3 regions of the Thermoanaerobacter sp. X514 genome follow, and region 1 is predicted to be linked to each of the others. Evidence: riboswitches for the same ligand, from Rfam matches in the RefSeq annotation. Region 1 holds a riboswitch; each other region holds the start of a gene.
The links. A riboswitch is a leader RNA that binds a small molecule or an ion and turns the genes downstream of it on or off. The one in region 1 is predicted to bind cyclic di-AMP.

Region 1 (5,764 bases):
TTGAGTCATTTGCCTATAGTTGTTGACCCCAGTCACGGCACTGGGAAATGGCACCTTGTAGCTCCTATGGCTAAAGCTGCTATAGCAGCAGGAGCTGATGGACTCATTATTGAGGTACATCCAGACCCCAAAAATGCATTATCCGATGGGGCTCAATCCCTTACTCCTGAAAATTTTGAGACTTTGTGTCAAGACATAAAGGTTATCGCTAAAGCAGTAGGGCGTGATTTTGTATGATAAAAAATGCGGTTATTGTAGGATTGGGTCTTATAGGAGGGTCACTGGCAAAAGCGTTAAGTAAATATACTGATATAAAAGTTATGGCTGTTGATATAAATGAAAATAGTTTACACAAAGCGTTTGAAGAGGGAGTAATTTCTTATGGCGTGACACACCTTGATTTTCAAGTAGATGCTGATGTAGTTTTTATATGCACGCCTGTTGGAAAAATTGTTGAAAAGACTAAAAATATACTTCCTTATTTAAAAAAAGGTTGCATTGTAACTGACGTTGGAAGTACAAAAAAAGTTATAATGGAAGAAGTGCAAAAATTTTTGCCCGATGAAATTTTTTTCATCGGGGGCCATCCTATGGCTGGCACAGAAAAAGCAGGTTATGACAACGCTGATGCAGATTTATTTGTCAATTCAAATTATTTGTTGACACCTTTTGATACTACAAATGATGAGGTTTTGGATCTGTTTATAAAAGAAGTAATAATAAAAATAGGTGCAAAACCGATGATAATGGATTATAATAAACACGACACTATTGTGGGAGTTATAAGCCATGTACCTCATATCATTTCTGCTATACTGACGAATTTTGCTTATAACAAATGTAATGAAGCCTTTAAATACGCAGCTGGTGGTTTTAAAGATACTACGCGAATTGCATTATCTCAAACTGAGATATGGAAAGATATAATTTGCACAAACAGGGAAATTATTTTAGATTTATTAAAAAATTATAAAGAAGTCTTGACTGACTTTATTAGTTATTTAGAAAATGATGATATTGAGAGTATACAAAAATTTCTTGAAGATGCGAGAAAATATCGAAACACTATAACTTGAGGTGTTGTTATGGATATTGAAGTAAAGAAGAAAAGATTTTTAAAAGGTGTTATCTCTGTCCCAGGAGATAAGTCAATATCTCATAGAGCTGTAATGATTGGGTCAATTGCAGAAGGAATTACAGAGATTGAAAATTTTCTTTTAGGAGAAGATTGTATATCTACTATTAACTGTATGAAAAATTTGGGTGTTGACATTGAATTAAAAGGCACAAATGTTAAAGTTCAAGGAAAAGGACTTTATCTAAATAAAAGTGAAAAAATTCTTGATGTAGGAAATTCGGGTACTACTATTCGGCTTTTGATGGGTATTCTCGCTGGTCAAAAATTTGAGACAACGCTTACAGGCGATGATTCTATAAAGAGACGCCCTATGGGAAGAGTGATAACTCCTCTTAGTATGATGGGAGCGAAAATAGAAGCAAGAGAAGGAAATTTTGCACCTCTTACGGTTTTTGGAAACAAACTTAAAGGCATATATTACAAAATGCCAATTGCCAGTGCACAGGTTAAGTCCAGTATAATGTTGGCAAGCCTTTACGCCGATGATAAAACGACTATTGAAGAGCCCTACCCTTCAAGAAATCACACGGAACTCATGTTTAGTTCTTTTGGTGCTAAAGTGGAGGTAAATGGCACAAAAATAACTTGTTACCCTGGCTACAAATTACAAGGGCAGAAAGTTATTGTACCAGGGGATATATCGTCAGCAGCATATTTTATTGTTGCTGCAACTCTCGTTCCAAATTCGGAGGTTACTATAAAAAATGTAAATGTAAATCCTACAAGAACCGGTATTATTGATGTGATAAAAGAGATGGGAGGAGACATTGTCTTAACAAATGAAAGAACTATAAACAATGAAAAAGTAGCGGATATAACAGTTAAGACTTCAAGGCTAAAAGGAATTGAAATTGGAGGAAGTCTTATTCCAAGGCTTATTGATGAAATTCCAGTAATAGCAGTTGCAGCAGTCTTCGCAGAAGGGAAAACAGTGATAAAAGATGCCGAGGAGTTAAAAGTAAAAGAAAGCAATAGAATAAATACAATCACTTCAGAATTAAAGAAAATGGGAGCTAAAATTTTTGAAACAGAAGATGGGATGATTATAGAAGGCACGGGATTTTTGAAAGGGAATACAGTGGAAAGTTACAATGACCACAGGATTGCCATGTCTTTATGGGTTGCTGGACTTATGGCAGAAGGAGAAACTAAGATAAAAAATGCTGAATGTGTAAATATTTCGTATCCGGATTTTTATAAAACCTTTGATATGCTTTAATATCATTGGTGATGAATAATCAAAAAATGTAAGTTTTACAAAAAAAAGCAGAACGATGTTATTTTTTTGTCAAACTTTGCTCTTGAAATCCTATATATTGTGTGTTATTATAATAATACAACAATATATAGAGGTGATTAAAATGAAAAACCAAGTGGCAGAGGATAAAAAACAGCTAAAAGAAAATAAAGCTGATCAAAATAATGTAAATGTGTTTGCATGTCCGGATTGCGGTGCTAAATTGGTTCATGAAGGAGGATGTGTTTTTTGTCCTTTCTGTGGCTATAGTGAGTGCCAGTAAGTACCTATCTTTCCACCAGTTTAATATGGACACAAATTAGATATCCGGTTATAATTTAGTTAAAAATATGCCGAATCCCCGATAAGGGGTACGGGGGAACTAAAGTGGGGTGAATCCACTTTCGTGGTAGGGTGGCCCTCACCCGAACCCGTCAACTAACCTCGGAGGCGAAAGGGGGAACAACATGTTTAATATTCACATCAAGGTCAAACCTCTCATCGCATCAGTTATAGGCGGATTGTTTATTTTCCAATCAATATTTGCCGCAACTTACACAGTTAAACCCGGCGATACCTTATGGGGTATAAGCCAAAAATATGGAACTACCTATACTAAGTTGATGTCTTTAAACGGCCTTCAAAGTACCGTAATATACCCAGGACAAGTTTTACAAGTGCCGGGCAGTGATAACACATATGTTGTCCAAAAAGGTGACAGCTTGTACTTAATTGCTTTAAAATACGGCATTACTGTTGATATGCTCAAATCTGCAAACGGATACAAAAGCGACATAATATATCCTGGACAAGTCTTTATTATACCCCGTGATACTTCTTCTAATAGGACATATCAGGATGTCAGCAGAGGTTCTATTGAAAGGGGTGTAATACCCTACACAAAAGAGGAATTTGACCTCCTTGCGCGACTTGTTACCGCGGAAGCAGATGGAGAACCATACCAGGCTAAAGTAGCAGTTGCGGCCGTAGTAATAAACAGAGTTAAAAGTGGTATTTTCCCTAATACTATAAAAGACGTGATATATCAAGTCGATGCATACGGAAATTACCAATTTACTCCTGTGTTAAATGGGTGGATAAATAGACCTGCCTCAGCTGACGCTATAAGTGCAGCAAGAGATGCGTTAAGTGGTGTTGACCCAACAAACGGAGCCTTGTATTATTTTGACCAAAGTTCTACTAATGCGTGGTTGTGGTCACTTCCTATAGCGGCAAGAATAGGTAATATGGTTTTCTGTTACGGCAGGTAAAACTTCCGATGAGAGGGTCAAAAACGGGTACAATTTAAGTACCCGTTTTTGACTTAGAAAAACAATTTATACAAAGTAGAAAGACCAAAGGCGATGAATATGAAAGAAGATAGATATTTTAAATATTTTGAAGGGATTCTTTTATTAAAATAAATGCCTACAATTATCCCTAATACATCTGCTAAAAATATTCCAAGAGTAGTGCCTATTAATATGTACAGAGGACTGTTGTATGATGCAGTCAAAGCTATAGCAGCCAATTGCGTTTTGTCTCCAAATTCTGATAGTACATATGTACTTATAATAGTTGCAACAGGACCGTATTTTGAATTTTTTATTTTTTCCTGTTTTGTTTCTTCCTCTATTAAAGTTGAAATTCCAAAAAACAAAAATAATAAAGCAGCTAAAAGTTTTATATAAAAAATGGGAATGTATTCGGTGATATACGAACCAAATATCACAGCCATGCCATTGTTTATTAAGGCAGCGATAAATATACTTATAAGAACAGTCCTTACTTTAAAAAGAGTAGCAAAAGCCATTGACATGAGCTGTGACTTATCTCCCATCTCAGAAGTAAAGATAAGGACAAATGATGTGACAAGTGCCTCCATTTTATTGCCTCCCCAACTATTATATTTGCTCTATAAATAAATTAGGACCTTTACATAATATGTAAAACATATTATGTAAAGGTCTCGTTCTTTAAGGTAAAGCCAGGGTTTCCCGATATGTTGACTTTACCACATATAAGCTATGCGAACTACTCCCCTTTACTCAATATATTGTAAAAAATTTATCATAAAATGTCAACTTATTTGATTGTAACATGTCTGTCAAAATTTTGAAGGTTGCTGAGTTTTTGCATAGTTATATTTTTAGACTAAAATTTTACACACATTATTGTAACCTTTTTAAAAAAGTGCTATTTTAAAATTGTGAGATATTTAGGAGGCGATTGTATGTACTTAGTAAACTATACTTCTGATGACTTAGAATGCTATTATTTCTAATGGAGCAATAATAAAGGGAGAATGCTATATTAGGAATTATTGTAATATCAATATAAAAACTATTTCAAGAAGATAAACTAAACCTTTATCAGGATATCCTAAAAAAATAATGTTTTCCTCTTTTACTCCTAAGTATTTTAAGGTAGAGAGAGTTTCTTTTTGTCTATCGTATCCAAGACGCAAAAAATCATGAGGGGTTGGAAAAGGAATGTCATAATTTTCAATAACTGCCCTTTTAAAGGAATCTCCATTAGTTATTATTACGACTTTTACTTCACCACCATATCTCATAGTGTCTTGAATAAGGCCAGCTGAAGCCAATGTTTCATCATCAGGGTGAGGTGCAAAGACTAATACTCTTTGATAAATTTGAGGAGTTGGATAAAGTTTTTTAACAGGAGTTTTGCACAAAGGCTATAAAAGTATTAAAGTAATTATTGCAATGTATTTCATTTTTTTATTCATTATAAGGCACCTTCCTTGTATATTTGTAGTCTCAAAATTTATTATTTACATTTTTCAAATTATTATGGTATAATAATTACAAGAAAATGTTCGGATATCGAACTAATTTTTTAGATAATTAGTTCAGATAATGAACTAATGGAGGCGAGATATTGAAAGACTATACTAAAGGCACTTCAGGGTTAATTAAAAATATCAATAAAGCCAATGTTTTAGATGTTATTAAAAAGATGCAACCCATATCGAGAATAGAGGTTTCTAAAGTTTTAAAAATGAGCAAATCTACTATTTCTGCCATTGTAGATGAGTTGATTGAAGAAGGTTTGGTAATAGAAAATGGTTACGGAGAAAAAGGTACAGTAGGGAGAAAGCCTATACAGCTTTCTTTTAATCCTGATGCTAGATTTGTTATAGGGATAAGCGTTGAATCTACAAATTCGATAGGAATTCTGACTAATTTAGAGGGGAAAATTTTAAAAAAGATAAAATGGGAAACTGGCATTAAAGAACAGGCTTTTAATGGAATTGTGAAAGGGATAAAAGAACTTGCTGAGGAAGATAAAAATATAATAGGAATTGGTATTGGTCTTCCAGGAATCACAGATATACAAAAAGGAATTGTTGATGCACCAGGATTGAA
Region 2 (5,764 bases), 660 kb from region 1:
TCCAATAAAATCCTTGTCTCTTTCTTTAACTGTTCTTTTCTTTGAATTACTTCTTTATCTTGAGTCAAATCAGGCATTCCAAACATAGAATTTTTTATCACGGCTTTTACTATTTTAACGCTTTCAATTATATCTTCTGGCGTTGCAGCATGATGAGCTTCACAATATCCCACTACGTGATATATATGAGGTCTTATAGCCATAGAGAGATAAGCACTGGAAGCTAACTGACCCTTGGCTTCTAAAAGGTCAGTTGGAAAACTTGCAAGTCCCGCTCTTGCTTGCCTTATAACTCTGAAATTTTCATCTTGCAATTCTTCTATCAGCTCTATCTTAGCTAACATCTTTGCCAAATCCATTTTTGGTGAAATAGAAGCAGGCACGTTAAACATAAATTGTGCTACATAGTCTCTAACACCCATTTTTTTTGCATTATATGCCGCAAGATATGCCGTAGCTACCCCAATTATATCGTGAGCATCCCTCAAGCTCCAATGGTGTGCCTCATTTACCTCCACTGGTACACCCCTTTTAGCGTGCCATTTCATCAATTGTTGATTTTCTCTGATAGAAGTGTTAACATTTCTTGGACCTCTTCCATCGAGAACATTGTACCAGCTAAGTGGTATTGCTGCCCACGCATTGTGGATCGTTCTTAAAAGCATTTCTGCCATCTTAAATACGTCATTTGTGCCACTATAACACCTTAAAAGAGGATAATTGCCTCTTCTTGAAGCTTCATATATCCTTATCAAGTCTTCTTCCTTTCTTATAGGAACACCGCCTGCTCCATCTAAAGATTTGTCATATTTTTTATCAAAGAAGTGCTCTTGAGCATTTTGGTCTGGGGCGAGAGAAATTACATCTAAAATTTCTGCCTCTGCTATCTTCTTAACTCCCTCTATAGTATCCTCTAATGAAGGAAGTCCAAAGTGGTGTCTTATGATAGGATAAGGGAATTTATCTTCTATTCTTCCTATTAGTGTATCAGCAAAAACCCGCTGTCTATGATTTGTGCTTCCTCCTCTTAAGAAATTAATAGTAGGTTCATCGCCATTTTTACCATCAAAAACTGCTGCAAATATTCCTGATCTTCTCGCTACTTCTGCAGTAGGCTCTGTACCTCCAAATACCCACTTTATATGTTGCAAATTATTTACTTCTATTTCCTTCTTTAGTTCTTCGAAAAGTTTTTCAAGAGCAGAAGGAGTCAGTCTATAGCTTACTCCTACAATCCCCGGCTTATGTTCTTTAACGGCTTCTATCAATTTTTTTATAGGAACAGCAGGACCCAAAAATACAGTTTCATAGCCTTGCTGTTCTGCAAATCTCAAAAAGTTATACACACCTGCCACATGGACACAATTCCCTATAGCTGCCGCCAAAACTAACTTTTTCATGCTATCGTTACCTCCTTTCTTTTCCCTTCCACCAATTCTATAATTTCCTCAGCTGTCATACCTTGTATGCCAAGCTTTTCAGCTGTTCTTCCAATTTTCCAATAATCTTTTCCGTGCATAACTGAAGCAAGATGTATAACAGCATCAATAGTGGGGGTCTTAATGCCTATCTCTTTCCCTATAGAAGACATAGGCACTAAACTCATAGGAACATCTTCAAATATATAACGGCAATCTAATGTTTGAGGAGCTAACAAACCCACATAAGCTTTTGTATTTTGAATTGCCTCATATAGATTTTCTCCTTCTGCATTATAACTTTCTTTTAGCCATCTTTTAGCGGAAATAGTATTTACACCTAGAGCTTTCGCCACCATCATTCTCTCATTATCTATTTTTTCCAGTATTTTTGCAACAGAAGGAGAAATGCCTTCCCGATAATATTCAAAATTCCCTTTAGTAGTTTCTATTCTCGCTGCATTCAAAAGAGTAGGTGTAGGATGAAAAACAGCTCCAAAATTGTTAAGACTCGTTTCAAGAACGTTTTGCGCCGGAATAAATTGAGGAAAGGCAGTATTAAGTGCTTCCACCACCATTTGTGTTTTATCTTTAGGTATTGCAGCAACAGACACAACTTCCTTTATCTTATATATTTTCGATTTTCCCATGGAAGACCTGCAGGCATATATAAAAGTATCTGTTTCTGCAATAACTACATCTAAATCTTCTCTTTTTCTTATAACATTATGAAACTCTAAAGCACCACCAGTTCTTCCAGGATTTAATACAATTATTTGACCATCCTTAAGATATAGCAGCATGTCTTCGGCAATTTTATAATGGGCAGAAGCAGGAACTACAACTAAAATTATATCAACATCTTTAATAGCTTTCTCCATGTCATCAGTTATCACATTTAACTTGCCAAACCCTTCTACTTCTCCTTCTAATTCAATTCCACCTTTTTCTATAATAGGAAGTAATTTTTGATAGGTTCTATTGTACAAATTAACTTTATAGCCTTTTAAAGCGAGATGCCCCGCTATCGCTTGACCCCCATTCCCAGCTCCAATTACTGCAAAAGAGAGTTGTTTCATTTTTACTACCCCCTTTTAAAGAAATGAAAAAGCTATAGAGGAAAATCTATAGCTTTAGCCTTCGGTGTCTGAAAAGACATAAAAAGACACCATTGCTATCATCCTCCTCTTTCAACGCTTACGAGGTTAGCTGACGGGTTCGGGTCGAAAGATAACCCTACCATCTTATCAAAAGATGGATTCACCCCCAAAGTGGTTCCCCCGCTTCTTTACGAATTCAGCGTTTAGCATTTTATTCAATTTTCAATTTATTTTTATTATATCATAAAATCAAAAAGTTGTAAAGGAAAACATACTAATATTTCCCAAACTCCTCTCCTACCCTTATTTCATCCAAATAGTTATATATAGTATATCTGGAAACACAGAGTATTTTTGCTACGTAATCCACAGCGCCCCTTATCAAAAAAGTCCCTTTTTCATCCAACATCTTTACCACTTGTACCTTCTCTTCTTTTGACATGAAATTAACAGGTTTTCCGTAATTTTCCAATGTTGTGTTTACTATACTTTCTAGTACATCGCTAACACTACCTGTATAAGCCTCTCGAGCCTCTTCGTTGGTATCCGCCACATCGCAAAACTCTGATAAAGTATTTTTTACCATTATAAATTCTGAGATATCAATATTGATGGTAAGGCATCCAACAGGCTTACCATTTTCGTCTTTTATAAAAAGAGCAGATGACTTCAAAATTTTCCCATCTTTCCCTTTGTTTTTATAGTTTATTAAATTTTCAACGTTATCAGATTTCAATACTTTCGATATAGTTTCAGGCAAAGGGCTCCCTACATCTCTTCCTGTCACATGCCCGTTTACAATTGCGATAATCGAATTTTGTGGAGAAGAAAAGTCATGCAACGCCACTTCGCAATTTTTGCCAAATGTATTAGCTATACCTTCTAGTACTGGGATTATGCTTTTCAAGATAGGATGCGTCTTCATCGGCTTGAATCCCCCTAATCATACAATTTAAATATATGCAATGAGGTGATGAAAAATTACTGATAGGCTATAAAAATCCATCTGCACAAAGAGATAAGACGTTAATAAAAAAATTTATTAACGTTATTATACATGCCTCAAACAAGGTTGTCAAGCAGTATTTCTTTTGCATCTGCCCACAATCTTTCTAAATTATAAAAATTTCTCTCTTCTTGTTGGAAAATATGAACTATTACATCACCATAATCCATTAAAACCCATTTGCCTGCTGCATAACCCTCAATGTGATGAACAAAAATTCCTTCTTCCCAAAGTTTTTTCTCAACTTCGTCAGTCAAGGCTTTTACATGGGTATCTGAATTCCCCGTAGCTATAATAAAATAATCAGCAATAGTTGTTAAATCCCCAATATACAAAATCTTTATATCAAAGGCTTTTTTGTCTTCTAACACATTATATATCTTTGATACTTTCTCTTTTAACTCTATCACTAAATCACCCCTCTATCATAATTTTTCTTCCGCTTATATTATTCTTTAACTTACTTCAATTTACTTCAATAAAGTTTTAAGAGAATATCATTTCTCGCTCTTATTGTTTTTTCATAAAGAAGCAATTTTCTTTCTATTACATAGCAAATAGTGCTGTCAAAAGCTTTTAATACAGCCATATCCACATCCTGCTCAGCCAATTGTTTTAATTTTTCAACCCCTTCAAAATTCCTATTAGGTTCAATATAGTCAGCCAAAAATATTATCTTATCTAAAATTGTCATATTAACATCCCCAGTAGTATGAAGAGCAATTGCTCTTTTTATTTCTTCGTCTTTTATTCCAAAAATTTCTTCTACCAAATGTGCACCTACAGGACCGTGTAAAAGAAAAGGCGCATGTTTTAAAACTTCATCTACTTCAATTCCATATCTTTGAGCAAATTTTAAAAGTTCCTCATCAGAATAGCCCTTTGCACAATCGTGCAACAAACCTGCAACTTGCGCTTTTTCTACATTAGCATCGTATTTTTTAGCAAGGTATATTGCGGTTTCCATAACACCTATAGAGTGTAAATACCTTTCTTCATCTAACAAACTTCTTAATTTGCTTTTTAAAAATTCTATGTCATACCCCATTTTCCTCATCCTTTTTGTACAAGTCGTATTTTTGAATATATCTTTCTACAGACTCCGGCAACAAATACTTTATAGGTCGTCCCCCTGCTACTCTTTCCCTTATATCAGTTGAGGAGATAGCCAAAGAAGGAACAGTCACTTTGTAAATGACATTTCCATAAAGTTTTCTAATTTTATTTAATTCTTCATCTATTCTATTGCCTTCTACTCCTGGCCTAGTTGCGGCAACAAAATTACACATCTTTAAAAGCTCATCTGCACTTTTCCACGTCAAAATCTCTAAAACAGCATCCGCTCCTGTTATAAAATAAAGTTGAGTTTTCTCCCCATAAATTTTTTTAAACTCTTTGATAGTATCAATAGTATAAGTATACCCTTCCCTGTCAATTTCAATCGTCGATACCTCAAAAAAAGGATTAGTTATTGTGGCAAGTATAGTCATTAAATAACGATGTTTTTTATCTGTCACCTTTCGCTTCACTTTATGAGGCGGATTACCTGCTGGAACAAAAATCACCTTGTCCAATTTGAATTCAGACCTTACCGCTTCAGCAGTAACTAAATGACCATAATGAATAGGGTCAAAAGTGCCTCCCATTATCCCAAGTCTAAGCTCCCTTTCCAAGTTACTATCCCCCAATTTATATTTCTTTTATATTATTATTATACATTATACATTAAAAAAGGTAAATTGCACAAGCTTACCCTGAGACCTCATTAAAGTAAATAAAAAAGTGGAATCAAATTCCACTTTTATTCATAGTATTCAAATTCAAAATCTCTCACATTTATTGTATCACCACTTTTAAATCCCTTTTCCTTAAGAGCATCTATTACCCCGCTCTTTCTAAGAAGCATTTCAAAGTACCTTAAAGAATGTTCATCTTGTAAATTTACTCTTTTTAAAAGTTTGTCAATTTTTGTACCGCTAAGATAATAGGTATTATCTTTTACTTCTATATTGAGAGTTTCTTCCTCTTCAGGAGGTGTATAAACAATAACTTCTGGCACTTCCTTTATCTCCTCAACCGGAATAGAAGAAAGAATTTCTATAGTCTTGTCCAAAAGTTTGTCAATTCCCACTTTTGTCAAAGCAGATATAGGATATACCTCATAACCTCTTTTTTTGATTTCTTTTTCAAAAGCAGGAAAATTTTCTTTACCGCTTTGTATATCAATTTTATTTGCTGCA
Region 3 (5,764 bases), 690 kb from region 1:
CGACATATAATCAAAAATTTGTTGAAAATCTTGTAATTTGCTTGTAAAAACATCCATTTCTGATGTTAATTTCTTGTCATATGCAATTTTTATAGAAGGCCCTTTTTTTACATATACTTCACTGGAAATACCTTGAGACTTTAAGGAAGAAGAAAATAAAGCAGCTTGTTCTCTATCTAAAAATATTCCACCTATTAACAAATATTTGTCAGAATCTTTACTAACAAAAGAATAAACTCCCTTCATCTTCATTAAATCATCCTGATACTTTGCAGTCTCAAAATCTGAATAGCTACCTAAAACAACTTCAAACAAGTCAATTCCTTTAACAACCATCTCTTCAAAATTATCACTGTCATTTGTTTTTGAAATGTTAGGTTCTACAATATCTTTTGAAATAAAATAACCTGCTAAAAGAGAAACTAGAGGAATTATTAATACAACAATTAAAACTTCCAGCATTCTTTCGTTTTTCATTTCTTTATCAACCCTTACCATAAATCTTTATACCATAAATCTTTACACTTATATTATACTATACTTCCTTAAAAAATCCTTTAAAAATTTTAATAGGACTTTTTTACTAATTTGCACTTTTAAAAGAGGTTTTAGAAGAATTTTGTCGAATTATATATTATGGGAGGGATTGAATTGACAAATATTGTAAATCAAATAATTGAAAATAAATTTAGAGAAATTCAAAGCAGACTCCCTGCTAATATAAAAATATTTAACACTGATAAACCTTTTGCTGAAGTTTTAAACAATGCTATAGAAAATCAACAATACAATGCAGGAAATGTAAGTAATAATACGCCATCAAAAAATACAAATTTACAACAAATTGAAGATTTAATACAACAGGCCAGTCAAAAATATAATGTAGATGCAAATCTCATCAGAGCCGTCATCAAAGCAGAGTCTAATTTTAATCCATTCGCAGTTTCTTCTGCAGGAGCGATGGGACTTATGCAGCTTATGCCTTCAACTGCAAAGGAGTTAAATGTATCCAATCCTTTTGACCCTTCTCAAAATATAGATGGAGGAGTAAGATACCTAAAAAATTTGTTAGACACTTACCATGACATAAGATTAGCATTAGCTGCATATAATGCTGGTCCTCAATCAGTAGAAAAATATCAAGGTATTCCCCCTTACCAAGAAACTATAAATTATATAAACAAAATTTTAAATGACTTATATAATAAATAATAAAGGAGCCAAAAAGGCTCCCTTATTTGTATTTTGCACTTTTATATCTTTGTTGAGAATCCAAAATCTTTTTTCGTATTCTAATGCTTTGAGGAGTAACTTCCACTAATTCATCATTATCTATAAACTCTAATGCTTCTTCTAAGGACATCTTTTTTACAGGAGATAGCCTCAAAGCCTCATCCGCCGTTGCAGACCTTAAATTTGTCACATGTTTTTTCTTACATACATTGACATCAATATCTCCACTTCTTGAATTAACTCCCACAACCATCCCTTCATACACTTTTGTACCTGGCTCTATAAAAAGTGTCCCTCTCTCTTGAGCATTGTAAAGGCCATAAGTTGTCGCAACCCCCGTCTCAAAAGCTACAAGAGCGCCTCTCGTACGAGAAGGAATGTCTCCTTTGTAAGGTGCATAATCATAAAAGACAGAGGTCATTATGCCATTTCCTTTTGTATCTGTTAAAAATTCAGACCGATACCCTATTAAGCCTCGTGTAGGTATTTTAAACTTAAGCCTTATAGTTCCTGGCTTTAATGTGTGCATATCCATCAATTCAGCTTTTCTCGGTCCTAATTTTTCCATTACAACTCCCATATATTCTTCAGGAATATCTATTATCAAAAGTTCAATAGGTTCCATTTTTACTCCATTTACTTCTTTAAAAATCACGGTAGGCTTAGAAACCTGTAATTCATACCCTTCCCGTCTCATAGTCTCAATTAAAATAGAAAGATGCAATTCCCCTCTTCCAGATACCTTAAAAGAATCAGTAGAATCTGTTTCTTCAACTCGCAATGCTACGTTTGTCTCTAGCTCTTTAAAAAGCCTTTCTCTTAAATGTCTTGAAGTAACGTATTTACCTTCAGTTCCAGCAAAAGGACTGGTATTTACACTAAAAGTCATAGAAACTGTAGGCTCTTCTATTCGAACAAAGTCTACCGCTTCAGGATTATCCCTATCTGCAATGGTCTCTCCAATCTCAATATCGCTTATGCCTGAAACTGCCACAATATCTCCTAAACTTGCTTCTTCTACTTGCACTCTTTTTAGTCCTTCAAACTGATATAGATTATTTATGTGAACTTTTTGTATTGACCCATCTCTTTTACATATAGCCGCTTCTTCCCCTGAAATTATTTTTCCTCTAACTACTTTTCCAATGGCAATTCTCCCAATGTAATCATCATAATCTAGAGTAGTCACTATAAGTTGCAATGGTGCTTCAACATCTCCTATTGGTGCAGGAATATAGTCTAAAATCGTATCAAAAAGAGGTCTCAAATCATGAGATTCTCCTTCTAAACTTAATTTCGCTATACCTTCTTTCGCAGAGGTGTAGACAATAGGGAAATCGATTTGGTCATCATTTGCTCCTAATTCAATAAATAAATCTAAGACTTCGTCAATAACCTCCTGAGGCCTTGCATCAGGCCTATCAATTTTATTTATGACAACTATAGGTTTTAGATCCAGTTCCAAGGCTTTACTTAATACAAAACGGGTCTGTGGCATAGGTCCTTCAAAAGAATCCACCAACAAAAGTACCCCATCTACCATTTTTAATACTCGCTCTACTTCACCGCTAAAATCCGCATGTCCAGGTGTATCAACTATATTTATTTTTACATCTTTATATCTAACAGCAGTATTTTTGGCAAGAATTGTTATGCCTCTTTCTCTTTCTAAATCGTTAAAATCCAAAATCCTTTCCTCAACTTTTTCATTTGCCCTAAAAATACCGCTTTGTTTAAGCATAGCATCAACCAAAGTAGTTTTTCCATGATCAACATGAGCAATAATGGCTATATTTCTTACATCTTCTCTTACATATTTCATAAGGTATCTCCTTCCATAAAATAGGCTATATCGCGTATACAGTATTATATGATATATCAAGGAATAAAAATAGTCAATATAAAAAAGAGCACTCCTTGGAGTACTCTTTTTTTATGCTTATCTTATAACGCGTCGTGCTGTAGTATAATGGTCTTTATAATATCCCGAAGTTATATTACTTATTATCACTTTTCCAGCCCCTGAAGAGCTGTGTATAAACTCACCATTGCCTATATATATTCCTGAGTGATTTATCACACTACTTCCCAAAGTTTTAAAAAATACCAAATCTCCTGGTTGAAGGTTGCTATAACTTACATATTCTCCTACAGTAGATTGGTCCTTCGCCGTTCTTGGTAAATTAATATCAAAATTCTTAAAAACATATTGAACAAAACCGGAACAATCAAACCCTGCAGGAGATGAACCTCCATACACATACTTGGTTCCCAAAAGAGATTTAGCAAATTCTATAAGCTTGTTTACCACACTTCTATCTACGTCTCCTCTTGATACAATCGTTTGTGTTCCTACTGATAAATATTGGCCATATATCCAACCTTCTCTTCCATCTGAAAGCCTTATATTGTACCATCCATTTTGATTTCCTAATACATCCACTTTTGTATTTTTTGTAACTTGTGCTATCACATTGGCAGATATATTACCTGCACTTCTCACATTTACTACACTACCTGTTACTATGCCAACAGCTATTGGTGTTCTATTAACACTTCCTCTTGATACAGTAGTATCTACACTTTTTACTGCTAAATATTGACTGTAAATCCATCCTTCTTTGTTGTTAGAAAGTCTTACTTTGTACCAATCATTTTGCTTTCCTAAAACATCTACTACAGTATTTTTTGCAAGTTGTGTTATTATGCTTGCAGATAAACTGGCTGCACTTCTTACGTTCACTCTACTACCGGTCACAGTACCAACTCCTGTTACCGGTGCATTTTGGCCATTAACTAATGCTAAATACTCTCCAAAAACCCAACCTTCTTTTCCATCTGAAAGCTTAATCTTGTACCATCCATTTTGCTGATCTAACACAGTCACAGTATCATTTAAATTTAGCCGTGTAATAATGCTTCCTGATAAACTGCCCTGCGTTCGTACATTTACATAATTTCCCGTAATCTTTCCAACTCCCAATCCTTCTGCAAACGCTGGGTTCAAAAAAGAACTACCAATCAGCGTCGCGCCAAACACAGAAATTCCAAAAATCATCTTTCCTATTCGCTGATCCACTGCAAATCTCCTTCCTTTATTGCCTCCGGAGTTAGCTGTCGGGTGCGGGACAGAAGGTATCCCTACTGCAGCTTCACTGCAGATTAACCCCAAAAAGCGGTTCCTCCGTACCTTTCGGATTCGGCAAGATTGCATATTTTGTCCTTTTGTCTTATCTTATCATATCCTACAGTCAAAGTCAATGTTTACATTACATTTTCTTAAACTTTTTAATCTTTTTTTAATATATTTTATAAAAAATTAATAATTTGTGTGACAAAAAAATAAAAGGCTTAACGCCTCTTTTCTCTTTTATTTATGGTGCGGATTTATTTATGGTGCGGAGGGTGGGACTTGAACCCACACGGGAAACCCCATACGCCCCTCAAACGTACGCGTCTGCCAGTTCCGCCACCACCGCACGCTTTTTTAATTTCGTCACACTATGAATTATATAATCTTTTTAGGTCAGTGTCAATACCTATTTTTTAATACTACTTTTTTATATACCATTTTTCTATATTGTCGAAAACATTAAATCCAGTAGGGTCCACACCTTTTACATTGTCATATGCCATAACTGCTCCTTCAATATAGAAAAGGCCAATTATAGGTTGTTCCTCTAAAAAAACTTGTTCCAAAACTTGATAATCTGCTTTTAAAGAATTTTCTTCTAAATCATAAAAAATTCTACTATATATTTCATCAACTTTAGAATTACTATAACCCATAAAATTATCTTTGCCTTTTGTCATAAACATCGCAGACATATCTTGATTATAACTTAAATTCCACTCCATTAGCACCAAATCAAACTTACCCGAATACACAGAACTTAGTAAATTATCCCAATCTTTTGGTACAATTTTTATTTCAATTCCTATGCTTTTTAAATTATTCTTTATAATTTGAGCAGTCTTAATTAAATAAGGATTATTTACATTTACTATCAAATCAAATTTAAGTTGATAAGTTCCATTGTTCCTTATCCCTTTAACTAAATTCCAACCATTTTCCTCTAATATTTTATTTGCCTCTTTTATATCGTAATTATGAGCTACTATTTTACTACTATAAAGCCATGAATCAGGGCGGACTGGGATGCATGACTTTAACCCATGACCAAAATATACATCTCTCAAAATTTTGTCAGTATCTATTCCATAACACATCGCTTTCCTGACATTTGAATCTTTCAACGCTGGATTTTGATAATTAGGAGCCATAAATACATAATCTTGCATAACGTATTTATAAATATTTACATTTGAAAGCTCTTTGTATTTATCCCAGTCTATGTCACTTAAAAAAGTAAAATCTGCTTCTTTGCTTTGAAAAGATGTTATCATGGCATTTTCATTAGGCACAATTTTAAATACTATATTATCTATATAGGGTTTGTCGCCTCTATAATAAGGATTTTTTTCAAAAATAACCTCTCTGCTAACACTGTAAGAAGATATCTTATATGGT

Region 2: linked by a shared signal. The riboswitch ahead of TETH514_RS10610 (NAD/NADP-dependent octopine/nopaline dehydrogenase family protein) and the one ahead of TETH514_RS07210 (cell wall hydrolase) in region 1 are both predicted to bind cyclic di-AMP.
Region 3: linked by a shared signal. The riboswitch ahead of TETH514_RS10825 (C40 family peptidase) and the one ahead of TETH514_RS07210 (cell wall hydrolase) in region 1 are both predicted to bind cyclic di-AMP.

Annotation. Positions count from the first base shown of each region.
Region 1 covers NC_010320.1:1,461,033-1,466,796, forward strand. Annotated here, with positions in the region: gene aroF (3-deoxy-7-phosphoheptulonate synthase) at 1-237, shown strand, start outside; gene TETH514_RS07200 (prephenate dehydrogenase/arogenate dehydrogenase family protein) at 234-1,076, shown strand; gene aroA (3-phosphoshikimate 1-carboxyvinyltransferase) at 1,086-2,357, shown strand; gene TETH514_RS12915 (hypothetical protein) at 2,500-2,658, shown strand; cyclic di-AMP (ydaO/yuaA leader) riboswitch at 2,717-2,843, shown strand; gene TETH514_RS07210 (cell wall hydrolase) at 2,843-3,646, shown strand; gene TETH514_RS07215 (TMEM165/GDT1 family protein) at 3,700-4,260, opposite strand; gene TETH514_RS07220 (PIG-L family deacetylase) at 4,696-5,070, opposite strand; gene TETH514_RS07225 (ROK family transcriptional regulator) at 5,277-5,764, shown strand, end outside.
Region 2 covers NC_010320.1:2,116,455-2,122,218, forward strand. Annotated here, with positions in the region: gene TETH514_RS10605 (cobalamin-dependent protein) at 1-1,400, opposite strand, end outside; gene TETH514_RS10610 (NAD/NADP-dependent octopine/nopaline dehydrogenase family protein) at 1,397-2,497, opposite strand; cyclic di-AMP (ydaO/yuaA leader) riboswitch at 2,599-2,730, opposite strand; gene TETH514_RS10615 (transcriptional regulator) at 2,793-3,443, opposite strand; gene rsfS (ribosome silencing factor) at 3,581-3,934, opposite strand; gene yqeK (bis(5'-nucleosyl)-tetraphosphatase (symmetrical) YqeK) at 4,000-4,572, opposite strand; gene nadD (nicotinate-nucleotide adenylyltransferase) at 4,562-5,197, opposite strand; gene obgE (GTPase ObgE) at 5,326-5,764, opposite strand, start outside.
Region 3 covers NC_010320.1:2,150,403-2,156,166, forward strand. Annotated here, with positions in the region: gene TETH514_RS10810 (SPOR domain-containing protein) at 1-498, opposite strand, end outside; gene TETH514_RS10815 (lytic transglycosylase domain-containing protein) at 652-1,212, shown strand; gene typA (translational GTPase TypA) at 1,235-3,055, opposite strand; gene TETH514_RS10825 (C40 family peptidase) at 3,173-4,312, opposite strand; cyclic di-AMP (ydaO/yuaA leader) riboswitch at 4,318-4,448, opposite strand; tRNA gene TETH514_RS10830 (tRNA-Leu) at 4,628-4,712, opposite strand; gene TETH514_RS10835 (peptide ABC transporter substrate-binding protein) at 4,786-5,764, opposite strand, start outside.